3 regions of the Desulfosarcina variabilis str. Montpellier genome follow, and region 1 is predicted to be linked to each of the others. Evidence: riboswitches for the same ligand, from Rfam matches in the RefSeq annotation. Region 1 holds a riboswitch; each other region holds the start of a gene.
What was found. Region 1 has a riboswitch for cobalamin ahead of thiC (phosphomethylpyrimidine synthase ThiC). Riboswitches for the same ligand answer to the same signal wherever they lie in the genome.

Region 1 (6,347 bases):
GGTCGTCTCAGCCCGTAAGTATGAGAATCAATGGGTATTTCCCGTCGGTTCGGTTGAAAAAGGGGAATCTCTTGAAAAAGCAGCCAGACGTGAATGCGAGGAAGAGTCCGGCTATCTGGTGGACATTGGGGACAGGCTACCTTCAATTGAAACATCAGGCGATAGCCATGCCAAACGATTCACCTTTTTCCTGGCAACGGTCGTCGGTGAAACGGACGGGTGGGAAACGGACCGGCAAAGAAAATGGCTGCCCGCCTCAACGGTAGCTGAGGCCTTACCGGGCATCTTTCAAGGGGTTGCCCGTCAGGCGGTTGAGCGCATCATGGAACGTCATCAGCGCTGATCCTTAAAAAACCCAAGAAAGTCACGAATCAATCGTGACTTTTTTGGGCGGATAAGGAAGAAAGCGCAGGAATCGTCTTTTTATAAATTTTTTATTGATTCGAAAACCCGCCTTACGGTGCAGGCCAATTGATATTTTCCAGCTTGCGAACATACCGGAAATCAGATATTCGCAGCCCATCTCTTTCAGATGCCCCATGATCGAACAAAGCAGATAATATCCGACGCCCTTGCGCTGAAATTCCGGTCTCACAAAGATATATACCAAATACGCATAACCGGGCAGCAAATGCAGGGTATGCCATAAATCCAATCGGTAATCCCGAAACGTGACCCATGCAAAGGCACAAATTTTATCGCCATGCTCCAGTAACAGGCAGATATCGCCTTCTTCCAAAGCCTGGGCCATGAAGTCGATCTCCTTCACGAATCCTTCCAAAGCGGCAATGGTAAGGATATCTTTGTCTTCAGCCCAGCGCTTGGAAAATTGAATGTCAGACGGCTGTTGCAAGATGGGCTCGCTCAGATCACGAACGAGCTCGATCCAGTTTTCGGAGTCGTTTCCCTGAACAGTCAACCCATCGATAATGTTTCGTAATGTTGGCATTTCGATGACAGGTAATGCTGCACGGTTTTAGGTTGATTACTCCTATTCGCTTGTATCAGCGGCGCCTTGGGTCAAGCATGGGTCGCTTATCAGTGTATACGGATGATGCTGAAGGTGTCCACCGAAATTGCTCTAAGCGCCTGTTTGATAAATCCCTTCAACCAGGCTCTTAGCTTTTTTTCTGCTGGTCTTCTATCGCTACCTCTTCAAAGGTTTTGATATCGGCAAGGACCCGTGTGGACGCATCCAACAGTTCCATGGCCACGGCCGCCCCGGTCCCCTCCCCCAACCGGAACTGAAGGTCCAGCAGGGGCTCCACGCCCAAGTGCTTATGCATAAAGGCATGGCCGACTTCCACGCTACGGTGGCTGGCAAACAGATAATCCTTGGCTGCCGGCGCCAGCTCGCAGGCAACCAGGGCTCCGGCCGTGGCGATAAGCCCGTCACACACCACGGGAATACCTGCGGCCGCCGCACCGATAACCAGGCCGGCCAGGCCACCGATCTCGAATCCGCCGACTTTGGCCAGCACGTCCAGCGGATCCGTTGGATCAGGCCGGTGCAGTGCCAAAGCCTTTTCGATCACCCGGACCTTGTTGGCCAGGGCGCTATCGTCGATGCCCGTTCCCCGTCCGGTGAGTTTCTCAACAGGAATACCGGAAAATGCAGCGATAATCGCCGACGACGGTGTGGTGTTGCCGATCCCCATGTCGCCGGTACCCAGCATATCCAGCGGTCCCCGGGCCATCAGCTCATTGACGATTTCAATCCCCGCACAAACGCTTTGCTCGGCCTGCTCGCGGGTCATGGCCGGCACGCGGGCAAAATTGGCCGTGCCCTTGGCCACTTTCTTGTGAAAGATTGGAAGGCCTGGATCAAAATCGAAATTGACGCCCAGGTCGGCGGCAATCACCCGCGCTCCGGCATGCTTGCCAAGAACATTGATGGATGCCCCCCCACCGACAAAGTTGAACACCATCTGGGGAGTGACTTCTTGCGGAAAGAGACTGACTCCTTCTTCGGTCACGCCGTGATCGCCGGCGCAGGTGATGATCACCTTGTTCGTCAAACGCACGTCCAGGGTGCCGAAAATGGCAGCCAGACGCGCCGAAACGCTTTCCAGCATCCCCAGGCTGCCTGCAGGACGCGCCTGGTCGGCCAGACGCTGGTTGGCCTGGTTAAAAATGGCCTCATCGGGCGGTATGATCGCATTGATGCTTTTCTCAATCAGACTCATGATGACCTCCTTCGATCAACACTTAATATAATGACTTCAATTGACAAATGATTGTTTATAATCGTCGTCGGAATCGTTATCGTCGTACTTGAATCGTGTTATCCCGTCGATTACGACAACGAATACGATAACGGCTGAAAAACGGCCTGGATCCTTGGTTTTCAGAAAGATTCGGCAATTTTGTTAGCTGAAATATCTTGTTTGAACACTTCCATGCCCTTTTGCATGGCACAGAAATCCCCGCACATGGTACAGGTCTTAGGCCGCTCCGGCTGCCGGTTGTCACGGATCGCCTTGGCCACTTGCGGGAAAAGAAGCAGTTCCTGCAAATCATCCCAACGCATGTCACGGCGGGCCATGGCGGCCTGGCGGTCGCGGTCGCGCCGCTCGGGGTATTTACTCAGATCACCGATGTGCACGGCCAGGCGGGTTACCCGCACGCCCTCGCGCACATCGGCCTCTGTGGGCAGGGCCAGGTGTTCGGCGGGTGTAATATAGCAGATCAGATCGGCACCATGGCGGGCCGATGCCGCCGCACCAATGGCAGCGGTAACGTGATCGTAGCCCGCCCCCACATCGGAAGGAATCGGTCCCAGGACATAATAAGGCGCCTTCCCGCTCATGCGTTTTTCCATCATAATATTGCCGGCGATCTCGTCCAGGGGGACGTGTCCCGGCCCCTCGACCATGGTCTGACAGCCCATTTCACGACCGATCTCGGCCAGTTCGCAATTGATGATCATCTCCGCCATCTGGGCGCGGTCGTGACTGTCGTGGATGGCCCCGGCCCGGATGCCGTTACCCAGGGAAAGCACGGCGTCATATCTTTTCATCAGGGCGCAGACCCGGTCGAACTGCTCGTACAAGGGGTTTTCCTTCTTGTTCATGTCCATCCAGGCCACCATGAACGTACCGCCCTTGGAGGCCAGACCGCCGTAACGGAAGCCCTGTTTTCTCAGACGTCGGATGGTGTACTGGTTGATGCCGCAGTGAATGGCCATGAAGCTCAGACCATCGGCCAACTGCTGCTCGATCAGATCGAAAAGATATTCAGGATCCAGTTTGGCGGGATTATGGGTCTTGCGGGTGGTTTTCTTGAAGGCCTGATAAAGCGGCACGTTTCCCACGGGCCGGGTGGTGGCGGCCAGCACGGCGCGGCGCACGGCATCCAGATCCCCACCGGCGGACAGTTCCATGAGGGTATCGGCCCCCTCTTCCTCGGCGGCCACCGCTTTTCTCACCTCAAAATCGATATCACAGATGTCCGAGGAGGTGCCGATGGAGGCGTTAACCTTGGTTTTGAGCCCCCGGCCGATGCCGACCACCTTTTGCATTTTCCGAAAGGGGTTGTTGGGAATGACAATCTGGCCCCTGGCCACCCGCTGGCGGATAATTTCCACATCGATGTTTTCATCGACAGCCACGACCTGCATCTGCCGGCTGACGATACCTTCTCTGGCCATCTCGATCTGTGTCTTCATGGGGATGTTCTCCTTAGGTTGCTCGGCGTGGGAAATTGGACGGGGTCACCGCACAAATAAAAAAACCCAGGACCGAAAATGTAATTTCAGCCTGGGGCTTTGCCATCACCACCAAGACACATCGTTTCACGGCAGGTCTTCTGACTCGCGGATCATCCTACCGGCCGCCCCCTTCCCGCATCGTTTCGGTTACATTAACACGACACAGTGGTTTTGGCAGCCATCGTCCCCGCTCACAGCGACGGGTTCGTCCCGGATTTACACCGGGTTCCCTATTATCCCTTTCAAAGGGCACCGCAAAACATCACTGGTTGATGTAAAAGAAGAATCTGCTGCTGTCAATGGCTTTTTTACCCCTTCCGTCTCGATCGAATGCGTGAGAAATAGAATCTAAATGGTGATTATAAAGCTTGACTTATGTGCCAATCGAAGATAATGAGCATATCCTTGTAACGCGCATAATCGAATTTCACAACTCAGAGAAGCCGAAGCTGTCTCACGCCCGTTACAGGAAACGGTAATAGTTTTACTATCCACCGTTGATCAACGAATAAAACGAGCAACATCTTTAACTCAAGACCACGAAGGTCCATGCAACCGAATACGGTTGCGATCGCGTGGTCTTTTTTTTTAACGACAAAACCCAACAAAAAAAGAAGGCAACCCCACTCCGGCCAAGGAACGCGAGATTGCCTTCGACAAGGAGCCCCTTTCGTAAAGGCGAAAGGATACTCGAGCTGAAGATAGCATCGCAGTATCCCTTTCGTCAATGCAAAGCGCCGGCTTGTTACAATCAATCATGCACGGAGGGAAATGCGATGAAGTTCCACACCACCCCTTTGCTCGCAACGGCTGTTGTTGTTCTCTTGTTGCTGGTAGCAGGAGCCCAGGCCGCCGATGATGGGCAAAACGCGAACAGCAAAAGGGTAAAGCTCAAGGACGTGACGGTCACGGCACCGGGCAACCACAGCATGCCTATCAGCGACCCGGAAAAAACGGTCATTGATGTTGAAGATTACGAAAAAGCCGCGCCTGTCCATAATGTGGTGGATATTCTCAAAGACAGCGCGCTGGTCGATTTCCGGGGCAAAAGCGACATCGATGTCCGATCCGAACGGGGAGAATCGCCGATCCTGCTTCGGGGATTTGATGTTCGGCGTTATGTCAATGCCGTGGACGGCGTCACCTTCGATCAGCCGCTGCATTTCGGCCAGGTGGTGGATTACAGCCTGGTGCCCCTTGATCAGATCGCGTCGGTGGAGATCATTCCCGGTGCCCACTCGGCCAGATATTCGGGCAAGGCCATGGGCGGGGTGATCAATTTCAAGACCAAACCCCTCACAAGAAAAAAAACGGTCAAGCCGGACATCAAGCTTCGCTCGAGTATTGGCGAGTACGCTACCTACGACAATCGGGCCGTCCTTGAAAGCGGCTATGAAGGATTCAATATGGCCGCCACCTATCATCGGTACACAACCAACGGGTACCTGCGCCACGGCGATGCGGTGATGGACAGCTACGGCTGGATGTTGGGTTATACCTTCACCTCCGGGGCATATTTCAAGTACATGGGCAATTACGTGGAAAAGGATCGTGAGTCATACGCAAAAAACGATCCTTCCGGAGACTATGATCCAGCCTATCCGGAGGTCACTTCCAGCACGGCCGGGGATATCGCCGATGATTCGAAGTATCACCTGGAAAACACATCGCATCGATTTTCGTATTTACAACCAACACCCATCGGTGATTTTTCCTTTGGCCTTTCCTATATCGAAAAAGACAAACATTACTCCACCAGCCTGGACGACGGACAACTGGTGGTCAATCCGAATTCGGCCGGCAAAAATCTGGCATTCAACATCCAGGACGAAATCAGGCTGTTCAATGCCCATACCGTGGTGCTGGGGTTTGACTTTCTTGAATACTATGTCAGTTTCGATCCACGTGAAGATGATGACAACCGGGTGAGAAGCAGCCGGTCGGGGTTTATCGAAGACAACTGGCAGATCACGGACAGGCTGAGCGTCCGGGCCGGGTTGCGGTACGAGGAGGTAAGCCTGAGCATCAACAACTACTCCACCATCACCGGATGGGGGTCTGTGGAGGGCTATCAGGTGACCCTCGATCCGCCCCAGCGGTACATCGAGAAAGATTTCGACCAGTGGATGCCCAAGTTTTTCGCCACCTACCAGCTTGGCGATCACGCCGCCTGGCTGCGCGATACATCGATTTCGGCAGGGGTAAGCAAGTTCTGGAACGTGGCGCCATATTGCCTCGTCTGTCCGGGACGCTACGCACAGGTGGAACCTGAGCACGGGATCAACTACGATCTCATATTCAACCGCAGACTGTGGCAGAACATCAACCTCAAGGTCGATTTCTCCTACTACGAGATCAAGGATTACGTGGCGGACAACTGGGACTACGGCCAGTATTCGATGTTCCAGATGCGCGACGGAAGAAAGGTCTTCACCGGAGAAGGCCTTCCCGAGGGCCTCGAGGGCAGCGACATGTATATCAACCTTGATGAAGTGACCCGTCAGGGCGTCGAGGTGGAACTGAACGGAAATCTGCTCGATCCGCTCTCATTTTACATCAGCTACGCCTTTCAGGATTACGAATACGACGGCAGCGAGCCGGCCGGCATGGAGCTCGGTGACGTGGCCAAGCACCGGAT
Region 2 (6,347 bases), 2.8 Mb from region 1:
TGCTCGACGATCATGTGGTCGATGTGCTATTGGATTCGGCGGCCATGGGCGTTAACAGTATCGAGCGGGAAGGGGTCTCTTTTTCTCATCCGGCCCGCTTTACCCTGGTGGGCACCATGAACCCCGAGGAGGGCGAACTGCGGCCGCAATTGCTCGACCGATTCGGGCTGTGTGTCAATATCGAAGGCATCACCGGCGCCGACGACCGCGTGGCGGTTATGGAGCGACGTGCCGCGTTTGATGATCACCCGGAGGATTTCATCAGCCAGTGGACATCCGAATCCGAGGCATTGACCGAACGTATCCTGGCCGCCAAAAATCTATACTCCCAGGTAGCCGTCGCCAGGGAACGACTTTATGAAATCGCTCAATACTGTCTGGATGTCGGTGTGGACGGACACCGGGGAGACATCATCATCCTGAAGACCGCCAAGACCCTGGCCGCCTACGAGGGCCGCACCGAGGTGGAATCAAAGGATATCCAGATCGCCGCCGAACTGGCCCTGCCGCATCGGGTGCGCCGCCAGCCGCTTATGGAGATCGCCGATAATGTTGAGAAATTGAAATCGCGAAGAGCGGTGGCCGGTGGACAGTGATAGGGTGATAGGGTGAGTGGGGATGGGGTGAGTGGGTGGATGAAAATCTCCCCATCTCCCCATCCCCGTTTCTCCCCCTCTTGTTCATTAATAGGAAATATTATGATTCACATACAAAACCTAAAAAAAACATACGGAAGCCACCAGGCCCTATCCGGCATCAACCTGCGCGTTCCCGAAGGCGAACTGTTCGCCTACCTGGGTCCCAATGGGGCCGGCAAGACCACAACGATCCGTATTCTCACCGGTCTGACCCGGCTGACGGCGGGAACGGCGGCCTTAAACGGGCATGACATCAAAACCGCATCCATGGCGGCCAAACGGCAGTGCGGCCTGGTCCCCCAGCATATCAATCTGGATAGCGAGCTGACCGTGGGCGAGAATCTGGATATCCACGGCCGCCTGTTCGGCATGTCGGCGTCAGCCCGTAAACAGCGCATCGAAGAACTGTTGACCTATATCGAGCTTAGTGATCGTGCGGGCAGTCTTGTCAAACAGCTGTCCGGTGGCTTGAAACGCCGGGTCATGATTGCCCGCGCCCTTTTGCATGATCCGCGTATTTTATTTTTGGACGAGCCTACGGTAGGGCTGGATGCCAGTATCCGGCGGCGTATCTGGTCGTTGATCAAGAAGATTCAACAAAAAGGCACGACCATATTTCTCACCACCCACTACATCGAGGAGGCCGAGTTTCTGGCCGATCGGGTGGCGTTTCTGGACAGTGGGCAAATCGTGGCCGTGGACACACCCACCACGCTGATGGCCGGTGTCGGCCATTGGGCCATCGATTGGGTCACCGAGGATGGAATGAAATCCACCTACTTTCCCAGCCGGGAGGCAGCCCAGGCGTCGGGTGCGGCCAGCAACAATGGGTTTACCCTGCGCCGGGTCAACCTGGAAGATGCGTTTTTATCCCTGACCGGCAAGAAGGTGGATGCCGCTCCAGGTGAGACAAAGCCGGTCCATGGCGGGCAGGCGCATGGTAGTCATGGGCATGGATCACATGGTGGCGGGCATGGTGGGCATGCGAGTAAGGCCCATGCCGGTCATGGTGCGCACTAAAAGCTATTAATCAGTGTTAAGTGTAAAGTTTTAAGTGTTAAGTAAAGGTATTCTATCGATTTTTAAAAATTAGATCCGATCCGCTCCTTAACACTTCAAACTTCAAACTTAACACTCTAATTACGTAGGTTGGGTAGAGCAGAGCGAAACCCAACAATGAGAGAAAGCAATAGTTACCTATAACGCAAGGCACAACCATGCAAGGATTCATCGCCGTATACCTCCGCGAAGTATTGATTCTCAAACGCCGGTTCAAACGTCAGATTGCCGGTATGGCGGTTTCGCCGCTGCTCTATTTAATCGCCTTTGGCTATGCCATGGGAGGCGCGGTGCGGGTCGATGGCCGTTCCTATTTGGAATTTCTCATCCCCGGCCTGATTGCCATGAGCAGCATGACCCAAAGCTTCGGCATCGCCACGGATATCAATGTGGCGCGTTTTTACTGGTATATTTTTGAGGAATTTCAGGCCGCACCCATCCGCAATATCGCCTATGTCGCCGGAGAGGTGCTGGCTGGTATGACCCGCGCGCTTATGGCTATCGGCGTGATTTTGATCCTGAGCCTGCTGTTCGGCGTGCATCTGAACTACGGGCCGTTGCTCTGGCTGGCGGTACTGCTCAACAGCTTCGTGTTTGCCTCCCTGGCCGTGGCCCTGGCAATGCTGGTCAAATCCCACGCCGATCAGAGCCTGTTGACCAGTTTCGTCATCACACCCATGGCCTTTTTGGGCGGCACGTTTTTTCCCTTGGACCGCTTGCCCGTCTGGGCTCAGAAGACCTTGTCGGTTCTGCCGCTCACCCATGCGTCCAATGCCATTCGCAGCACGGCCTTTGGCCAGTCTCCCACCTGGCAGGCCTATGCCATGCTCAGTGTGGCCGGGCTGGTGTTTTTTGTTTTGGCTTTGGGGACGGTTAATAAAGCCAGAGACTGATGAAAATGAAGGGGAGAGCGGGGGAAGGGGAGACGGGGAGACGCGGAGAAAAGGTTTAATAACTATAAGGAGCATTGAAAGAAGGATGCTGATCGAAACCTACTACGAAGGCGTAGAGATCCACCGCGAAGAGAAGATCATCTATGCCAGATTCATCCGGCCCCACCAGGTGCTTTCCACCTGTCGGGCGGCCGGTGGCCTGCAGGACGGGCTGGAGCATATCTACAACCATCAGAGCTGCGAGCCGGCCGGTCACAGTCACAGCATAGCAGCCAAACTGTGGCGTGATCCTACCCTCTACCGTGAGCGGACCTGCGAGCCATACGGCCTTCCAGCCGAGTCCTGTGCCACCATGGGCACGGCGGCCAATATGAACAATGCCGCCTTTGTGTGTGAACAGTTCCGCGATCTGCAGGTGGTGGCCGTGATTACCGGCGGCGTCGAAGGCAATGCCGGACGGGCCGGTGACCCGGCTTCGATTTTCGAGACTGCCGACGGGTTCGAAACACTGCCGCCGGCGGAAAGCAAGCCGGGACCGGGCACCATCAACAGCATGATCCTGATCAATAAGCCGCTGATTCCCGGCGCCATGACCCGAACCGTCATGACCGCGACAGAAGCCAAGAGTGCGGCCCTCCAGGAACTGGCTGTGAACTCGCGTTATTCTGACGGCCTGGCCACCGGCACGGGTACCGACCAGATTGTCGTGGCCGCCATGCAGACCGATGACCCGCCCCTGACCAGCGCCGGCAAGCATGCCAAGCTCGGAGAACTGATCGGGCGGGCGGTAAAGGCAGCGGTTAAACAGACCCTGGCTAATCAGAACAATCTGACACCGGCGGGTCAATGCTCGGCCAAGATTCACCTCCAGCGGTTTGGTCTGAATCGGGCCGGATTGCAGGACGCCATCTGTCGGCATCTGAATGAAACACAGGCCCGACTGCTGCGTGACAATTTTACCGAAATCGAGCGTGATCCGGTGACTGTGGCTGCCGTGGCTGCCATGGCGCATCTCAAGGATAAATTTGCCTGGGGCGTGCTGCCCTCCACCTGCTGGAGCGAGGTGATGGGTGCTTATGCCGCCCAGGTGGCCTGTGCGATAGGTGGTGATTACCGGCGCCTTGCCGAATACCGGGAGAAGTTGGCGCCTACCCGTTCGCAAGGTAACAACGGCGGGTTTGTCGATTTGGCTTGCCGGGCTTTTGCTGTGGGGTTTGCGGATAAGTGGAGTGATGATGAGAAACGGTGATCGGTTATCAGTGATCGGTGATCGGTGAGTGGGAGATTGGGTGACAAGGTGATTGGGTGAATCGGAGACGGGGAGATTGGGAGAGATAGCTTTTTCCCCGTGTCTCTCCCTCACCCTATCTCCCCGTCATTAGAAGTCCGGACTCAGAACCACTGAAAAGGAGGAAAAAAACGTATATCAATATAACCTGTAACCGGTCGCCTGGAACATATTAATGCCGGGCGATAATAGGGAATCCCGTGAAAAACGGGAGCGTACCCGACGCTGTAACGCTGTCTCTTGTATATTCCTATTCTGGGGAAGATCAAAATTGAGAGCCTGTTTGAGAAGTCTGGATCAGGCCCGATAACAAGGCGGAAAGTGGCTTAAAAGCGGAGCATATATGTAATATGTGAGCATTTTGAGTCACTTTCCAACGCCGTTTAGCGGGCCTTCGACGGATTTATCAAACAGGCTCTGAGAAATTCATGGGCGTTAATGCCACTGTCCTGTTGAAAAAGGATGGGAAGGCCGTCCATCGAACGGCGAAGCCAGAAGACCTGCCGGTTGCAGTCAAAAAAGTGAATCGTACTGACGTGGATTCGGTCGACTTTTTATATACCGGCAGGGGGAGCCCCTTGTCCGTTATCGAGAAGTTATCAAGCCCCGTTAGGGGCTTTTTTATTTCAGGTGTTCGCTATACGGACAATGCTGCCCCCTCTATCAATCAGAGAGGAGATGCAGAAAAGATGAGAGATGAAAACAGGACAGTGTTGAAGAGGATGATTACGGCAATGGTGATCATGTTGATGATGAGTGCGGCTGCCTTTGGCCAGCAAACGCAAGGCACCCAGTCCGTGGATGAAATGGTGGTCACCGCCACCCGCAGTGAGGAACGCGCTATCGATGTGCCGGTCACCACTCAGGTGATCGACAGGGAAAAGATCGAAATGTCCGGTGCACTCGACATCGGCGACCTGATCGGCAAGTATATTACCGGCCACTTCCACAAGTACAACGGCCTGCTGAGTCCCGTGGGCCTGCGGGGGTTCCGGACCGAAAGCCACGGAGATGACGTCAAAGGGTACGTGTTGCTGCTCGTTGACGGTCATCGGGTGGGCACCGGCAATGCGGCCAAGATCAATATGGACCGCATCGAACGGATCGAAGTAACCAAGGGGCCGGCATCGGCCCTGTACGGCTCGGCGGCCATGGGGGGCGTGATCAACCTGATCACCAAAAAAGGAGACGGGGATCTTTTCGTTTCGGTTGGCGGTGATGCGGGAAGCTTCGATTACTACAAGGGCCAGTTGTCTACCGGTGGCGAGGTCAATGACAGGTTGCGTTTCCATCTGACGGGTTCCTATGAAGACACCGATGACTATGATGATCCTGAATTCGGGACCGTATACAACACCGGCGTCACGCGGAAAAATGTCGGCGGCAACCTCGTGTTTACCGTCAACGAAAACCACGAGCTTCGGCTGGGAGGTAACTATGCCGATCTGACCAGCGAATCACCCGATTGGGACGGCGATGCGTATACCCGCTATCGGGAGGACGCCAGTCAACACAACGAGAAAGACCACGCCTATGCCGATCTGGAATACAATGGGGATTATTTCGGTAATGCGGTCCACTGGCGGGGCCTGGCCTATTACCTGCGGGATAAAAATCATTGGTACTGGGGAGACCCGGTTGCGGAATCCGATCAGACCAAATACATCGACGAAACATTAGGAACCGACCATCAGTTCGAATGGCACATGAATTCCTGGAACCGGCTGCTCGTCGGATTCAATCTGGAATGGCTGGAAAAGGAGTCCGAGGGCGTGTCCGATGGGCAGCCGTCCACGCCCTACACGCCGGGCATGGAGTATGATACCCAGGCCCTGTTCGCACAGGACTCCCTGGATTTGTGGGATAATCGCATCAATGTCATTGCCGCGGTCCGGTACGATCGCTTCGATGTCACCACGGTGAGACCCAAAACCGGTGATTTGCCTGATTTCAACGAAAAAAATGAGGTTTACGATCACGTTTCTCCCAAGGTAGGCATCGGCGTAAAGGTTATCGATGAATTCCTGCGCTTGCGGGCCAACGTCGGCGAAGGTTTCAAATCGCCATCCGCCGATCAACTCTCTGCCGACTATGTCCACAGCAACGGCACGCATTATCTGGGGAATCCGGATCTGGATCCCGAGACCAGTCTGACCTATGACGTGGGCGTTGATCTCTTTCACGAGTTTTTCACCCTGCAAGTCGGATACTTCCATACCGATTACGAAGACAAGATCGTGCAGGTTACCGATGAGGTGGACGGTGATGCGGTCAGCACCTACGAAAACCACGGCGATTCCGTAATGGCCGGTTTCGACGTCAACTTCCAGTGGTGGATTGACCGGATGTTCGATTGGACGGTCGGTGTTTCTGTTTACTCCAACGCCGCCTTCAATACCACCAAGGATGACAAAGATACTGGCGAAGACCTGCAATACATTTCCGACTACGAGGTGAAAAGCGGTGTGA
Region 3 (6,347 bases), 1.5 Mb from region 1:
AAATCCGCAATTTCGCTGATTGATTGGATTTTCCTGTCCTCGATGTCCTGCTCGCCGAACACGGATATGCTCATCGGCACGTCCTGAACGTTTTCCTCCTGCTTCTGGGCCGTAACCGTCATCGTTTCCAAACTGACATCCGTTTGCTCCCCGGCAATACCCGATGTCGCAATACAGCAAACCAGCAAAAGTCCTCCCATTATCCAGCCACTCAGATTTTTCATCCCCCCTCCTGTTCCTTGCCCATGCAATGAAATGGGCCCAGACCACAAAGGCTTGCCGAGCCGGTGGTCAATTAGCGTGACAACCCCGTGCTCTTACACCGGAAAGGGTTTGGTCTGCGAATCCCATTTGATTTTTTATTTGTCCGAAATGAATGATAAAAAGGGAATTGAAAATTCAGATGTTTACTAAGCATTAACAATGCACTGATGAGGATTCATGCCGAATTGATTGCGAAACGCCCTGGAAAAGGAGGACAGGCTGTTGTATCCCACCTCAAAGGCCGCCTCCGTGACGTTCACCTGACGGGATTCCAGCAGCTGCTTTGCCTGCTGCATTCTTATCTTTCTCAGATACCCAAAAGCGGTGGTATCGAACACTTGATGAAACCCACGGTTCATTTTGGCGTGTGACATTCCAACGGATCGGGCAAGGTCAAACAGCGTTGGCGGGTTTTGCATATCTTCGGCTAAAAGCGATGCAGCCTGATGGATCTTTTCGATGTCCACCAAGGTGCTACCACCGACATCCAGAGGCGTCTGTGAGCGCCGGTCAATCTGCTTCAACCGGCAGGCAATCAATTCCAGCGTTCTGCTCTCGAGAAACAGCCGGCGGGTAGGCCCGGTGAGCGGGCAGCGCAGGATGGATTCGACGGCAGTGTGGATTTCCGGTGTAATGGCGCCGGGTTGATAATACCAGGAGTCCCTGGATCCATCCGCAATTGATCTGAATGCGCTCGGAAAATGTTCACAATCGCCCCCCACAAGCGTGTTAAACACGTTGGGCTCGATAATGATCGAAAAAGAAATTCTACGCGTATCCTCGCCATCCACGACGGTGCCGGACTGGCAAGGAAAATAAAACAGCGGGCACTCACCTCCACATGTTGTCACGGACCGGTCCATTCCCACACAACGGCCTTGCATTCGACCGGAAACGCAAAATCCGAATCCAAACCCGGGCCGATTGCAGGTGACCTGCCACACACAATCCTGTTTCACCTGATAGTCAGCGATAAACAGACAAAATCCCGGACGGAATTCTATTTGTTTGATGATGCCTGTACCGATCATCTCCGGTAATTGCCAGCATGCTTCCCCAGACCCCGTAAAATCGGACCAAACACCGCCGGACAGATCCATTTCATATCCGTTTATCGCTTTTATGGTAATTTGGTGCATAATAACATGTCCTCAAAATAAAAATCCCCGCTTCCACAGTGGAAACGGGGATTCCGTGTTCAATCCCTGACGGCACAACGACAGGCTGAATTGACTCCTTACCCGGGAGCGATTACAAGCCGATCCGCAGGCAGGTCTTCTGGCTTCACATCCATCCCGGCGGCCTTCCCATTCGAGCATTGCCGAACAGTGACACGCATTGCCAGGATGCCCGCTTTGAACCAGTCAAAGCATATGTGTTACAGCGGCGGGTCCGCTCCCGACTTTAACGGGATTCCCTCATAGGTCCTTGCGAACGCCTGCGAATTAACAAACGATGTTGTTTAAAGCATCTCAGATTGTACCATGTCAATCGTTTTCCTAAACTGGGCGTTTCAAATTTCTTCGAATTACAGACTGTGTAAATTTTATTGTGTATTTCGAAGTTTTTCCTCATAAATTTGAAACCCGTTGGGATTGCCGATCTTACCGCATCTACCGCGTTAGGTGGCTTCCCGCATAGGCGACTATAGCGGAAAGCCACCTGCCTTGTATCTGCGGCAAGCTCGACAATCGCCCAGCTTAGGTTTTTATTTCCTGGCAATATCCAGTTCCATGGGCATCATGGGGGTCTCGACCGTCGCGCTCTCCACGGATGCAAAACCGGCACGCTTCATCGCCTCGGCGATTTCACCGCTGTTGAACATGATATCCTGCCCCGAGAACATCCAGGCCATGCTTCCCAGGACATAGGCCGCAGGCTGGGTACGCTCTTGCGTGAGCCCATCCGCGTGGCTGACGAATACGCCGCCCGGTTTCAGGGCATGATGGATTTTCTCGATCATCGCGTCCAGTCCGGCACGCGCGAAATTGAGCGTCGCACTGGCCCAGATCAGATCGTAGCCTTCGCCAATCGGGTCGTTTAAATAATCACCGCCCATGGTCGTCACCCGATCCGCCATCTCGTACTCGGCGATGAATTCCTCGGCCACCTGGGTTACCGCCGGTTGATCAAAAATAACCCCTCTCATGTTGGGATGTTCGGCTACCATGGCCAGGCAGTAAAGCCCTGGCCCGCCCCCTAGATCCAGCATTTTCTCAAAAGATTCGAAGCCCTCAATCTGCGCGATCCTGGTGGCCATTTGTTGGGCCGCGCCACTCCGCTGGTAGTTGGCCATGGAGCGGGCATGGGCCGCCCAGATGGCTTCGTTGCCTAAATCGACTGGCTCATCTGAAGGCCCGGAGCGTAACCGCTGGCCGATATCCGCCATGATGGATGAGGACATCTGGTCCATCATGGAAAACATCTTGCCCAGGTAGGCCGGGCTCTGGCTGTGAAGCGTCACCTGCGTATCCGGGCAGTTGTGATAGCAACCATCTTTTTTAAACACCAGGTTCAATGCGGTGAGACCGTCGAGCAAAAAACGGGTGTACTCTGGATGCGTGTCCAATTTGTCGGCCACTGCCTCGGCGGATTGCGGCGTGGACAGGTAGTCAAATACTTTCAACTCAATGGCCGCAAGCAGTAATTGGGACTTGGTGTGGCCGTTGGCGATATCGAACAGTGAATCGATCTGCAAATTTAGTTCAGGTAGTTTCTTCATGATAATCCTTTCATTGTTGTTTAAAAACGACAGGTCACCTGCAACCCAACTTCTCCCGGATCGCTGTAGATGATATAGTATCCATCATAGTAGCCATAAGAATTGTATTCCTCGTCAAAGATGTTCTTGCCGTACAGGTAAACGTCAAGATGCTCGGTTTCGTATCCGATCCGGGCGTTGACGAGCTCATAGGCATCCCTTTTGTACTGGTTGGCCCGGTCCAGATACATCTCTCCGCAGCCGATCAGATCGGCCCTGGCATACAGGCCGCTTTGGAAACGGTACTGGACACCGATGTTGAAGGTGTATTCCGGGGCATAGGGATTCTTGTTACCGGTGTAATCCCCCAGGGCATCCTTGAAGTCGTCAAATTCAATATCGATGTAGCCCACACCGGCCATCATGCTCAGGCCAGAGGTAATGTTTGCCGTCATCTCCAGCTCGATGCCCTTGCCCGTGGCTTCCGCCGCATTGGTCAGGTACGACTCCATGGGGGTCACGGCCTCGGTCACCTGCATATCGGTGAGATCCATCAGGAAAACGCAGCCATTGATCATCAGCCGGTTGTCCCAGAACAGGTTTTTCGATCCGATTTCATAGGACCACAATTTCTCCTCATCGTAGGAATTGTATTGGGGATCCGAGGCAAACGTGTTGAACCCGCCCGACCGGTAGCCTTTGGACACACTCACATAGGTCATGGTGGATGGTGTCCAGTTGTATTCCAGGGCCAGTTTGGGAGAGATTTCATCCCAGGAATCATCGATGGTGGTATTGAGGATATGATTCTCGTATTCCTGGTCCTGGATCTCATAGCGTAGGCCGCCGATGATGCGAAGCGACTTGATCGGTGCATAGCTGATCTGGCCAAAGGCGGCGTAGGCCTCACCATTGAAATCACGACGCGTCGTGGATGCCATGGCCGGGAAATCGGAATCCGATGCGAAACTGAATTCATTGCGGTCGTTGTCATAATAAAAGCCCGCCAGCCACTGCAGGTTTTCGGACGATGAATCCACACGCAGCTCCTGGGATATCTTGGTGTAGGTGCTGTCCTTATCCGAATGCATCAGCGTCATCGGGCTGAAATCCCAGTCATTGGCCATTTCATCGTCGAAGACCCGCCTGGCGGTGATGGACGTTAGCGTCAGCGTATCGCTATAATCGTAGTTAATTTTCAGGGCCTGGGTATCCGTGCGAGCCTGGTTGCTCCCTTGAAAATTGGAAGCCACCTGACGGTCCGCAAATCCGGACAGCCCGTAGGCGGCGGCGCCAAATTCGGTCAAACTCATATTGACGGCATCGTCGTCATATTGAAGCATCGAAGCAATCAGGGAGACATCCACCCGGTCCGCCGGCGTCCAGCGCAGATGTGCCCGGCCAAACCAATGCTGCCTGTCATCGACGGTATCACCGGTGAGGGTGTTTTCCATGAAACCATCCTTCTGGTAGAACTTTCCGGCGATGCCCATAAAGAGTTTATCGGTTTTAAGGGGGCCGGAAAGATTGAGCGTGTAGGACTGTTTCAACCCGTCGCCGGTCTCAAAGGAAAGCAGTTTGCCCACATCGGCAGAGACTTTCGCCCGGAAGTCGTTATCCGGCTGCCGGGTGATGATGTTGATCGCCCCGGTTTCCGTGTTCTTGCCATAGAGCGTGCCCTGGGGTCCCCGCAGCACCTCTACCCGTTCGATGTCCAGAACGGTATCCTCGTAACCGGTGGAGGACAACACAGGCACCCCATCTACAAAAAGCCCGCTGGACACCGTCAGGGTTGTCGCGTTGGCATAGATGCCTCGCATGACCGGGGCGTTCATGCCTGAGGCCCCTTCATTATTGATCATGAAGTTGGGCACATAATGGGATAGTTCCCCGATCGATTCAATGTTGCGGTCCTCGATTTCCGTTTGGCTCATTACCGTGACACTCACCGGCACCTCCTGAATGTTTTCCTCCTGCTTCTGTGCCGTCACCGTTATTGTTTCGAGTTCAACGGCTTTGCGTGATCCCGTTTGCCTATCCGTTTCCTCAGCCAAAACAACACCAGCTCCAGCCGTCCAACTGATGATACCAAGCAGAAGCAAAACCCAAGTGAAACCGGCTTGAACCACCCCATCCAGTCCTTTTTTCATCACCGTTCTCCAATCCGCTCATGTTCAACCCATATGGCTCGATACTTTTATAAACCTAAGTTAATTTGAAGCTACTAACAAAGAAGCCCTATATCACTCCGATCGACTTTCCGGCTAACGCTCGATGAACATTTATTGACGCAAAATGAAAAAAGACAGGCTCTCAGAGGTCACCCCAATAGCGATAAAAATTTGAATCGTTAATGTCGGGAATTTTTTGTTGACATTGGCGTTTAGCTTATATACACAATCTGGTTATGAACGAGAACAACGTATCACCCCTTGCGATTGCTGAAAAATTTAGCCGTGTGGTCAAGTTGTGGCATAATTTGGAAAAGAAACCACAGAAATTTGGCACTGATGAAGATCTTTACAGTTCGGAAATACATCTGATTGAAACGATCGGAGAAAACAATAATTTCAGTGTTACCGATATTGCCAAGCAGTTGGGTGTGACCAAGGGAGCCGTGTCTCAAACACTTAAAAAGCTTGAAATAAAAGGTCTTACCGCTAAACATGTCGATCCGCATAATAGCTCAAGGGCCATTGTAGAACTGACATCCAAAGGGAAAATGGCATTTTATGCGCATGCGCATTGGCATGAACAAATGGACGGTGGATTCAAAACGTACATGAATAGCCTGACACAAGAACAAATGGATCTGATATATGAAGTGCTGTCCAATGTAGAAAATTTTTTAAACCTCAGGTTGTAATTTTTTTTGAAATTAGCGTATAGCATATAAACACTTAAAAAAGAGAGGTAAAATGAAAACAGCATTTTTCGGAAATAGAATGGACCGGATGCCGGACGTTGCTTTCAGGATGATGGCAGCCATATTCAAGGTAAGAGATAAATTCTTTACAGTGGACAACCTTCTTGATCAATTTGAGATTTATAAGGGCCAGACGGTTGTTGATTATGGTTGCGGGCCCGGTTCATATATCAAAAAAGCATCTCAACTGGTTGGCGATAACGGGCAGGTAATGGCCGTGGATATCCATGAACTTGCCATCAAGTCGGTTGAAAAACGAATTTCCAAGGAAAACCTCTTTAATGTAACTGGGCATGTGGCTAAAAACGGCGCATGTCCACTTGCAGATCGTACCGCAGATATCATCTACGCCTTGGATATGTTTCACATGGTAGGTGACCCGGGTTCATTTTTACAGGAATTGAATCGAATCTCAAAGCCATCCGGCTTTTTATTCATCGATAACGGCCATCAAAC

Region 2: linked by a shared signal. The riboswitch ahead of Dvar_RS38185 (TonB-dependent receptor plug domain-containing protein) and the one ahead of thiC (phosphomethylpyrimidine synthase ThiC) in region 1 are both predicted to bind cobalamin.
Region 3: linked by a shared signal. The riboswitch ahead of Dvar_RS32450 (helix-turn-helix transcriptional regulator) and the one ahead of thiC (phosphomethylpyrimidine synthase ThiC) in region 1 are both predicted to bind cobalamin.

Annotation. Positions count from the first base shown of each region.
Region 1 is NZ_CP159846.1:5,651,328-5,657,674, forward strand. It holds gene Dvar_RS25475 (NUDIX hydrolase) at 1-343, shown strand, start outside; gene Dvar_RS25480 (N-acetyltransferase family protein) at 365-949, opposite strand; gene cobT (nicotinate-nucleotide--dimethylbenzimidazole phosphoribosyltransferase) at 1,119-2,186, opposite strand; gene thiC (phosphomethylpyrimidine synthase ThiC) at 2,348-3,667, opposite strand; cobalamin riboswitch at 3,780-3,981, opposite strand; gene Dvar_RS25495 (TonB-dependent receptor) at 4,486-6,347, shown strand, end outside.
Region 2 is NZ_CP159846.1:8,462,055-8,468,401, reverse strand. It holds gene Dvar_RS38205 (ATP-binding protein) at 1-596, shown strand, start outside; gene Dvar_RS38200 (ABC transporter ATP-binding protein) at 699-1,658, shown strand; gene Dvar_RS38195 (ABC transporter permease) at 1,856-2,590, shown strand; gene Dvar_RS38190 (adenosylcobinamide amidohydrolase) at 2,676-3,839, shown strand; cobalamin riboswitch at 4,017-4,401, shown strand; gene Dvar_RS38185 (TonB-dependent receptor plug domain-containing protein) at 4,601-6,347, shown strand, end outside.
Region 3 is NZ_CP159846.1:7,182,192-7,188,538, forward strand. It holds gene Dvar_RS32445 (TonB-dependent receptor) at 1-224, opposite strand, end outside; gene Dvar_RS32450 (helix-turn-helix transcriptional regulator) at 411-1,403, opposite strand; cobalamin riboswitch at 1,515-1,721, opposite strand; gene Dvar_RS32455 (methyltransferase) at 1,973-2,986, opposite strand; gene Dvar_RS32460 (TonB-dependent receptor) at 3,007-5,115, opposite strand; gene Dvar_RS32465 (MarR family winged helix-turn-helix transcriptional regulator) at 5,373-5,831, shown strand; gene Dvar_RS32470 (class I SAM-dependent methyltransferase) at 5,884-6,347, shown strand, end outside.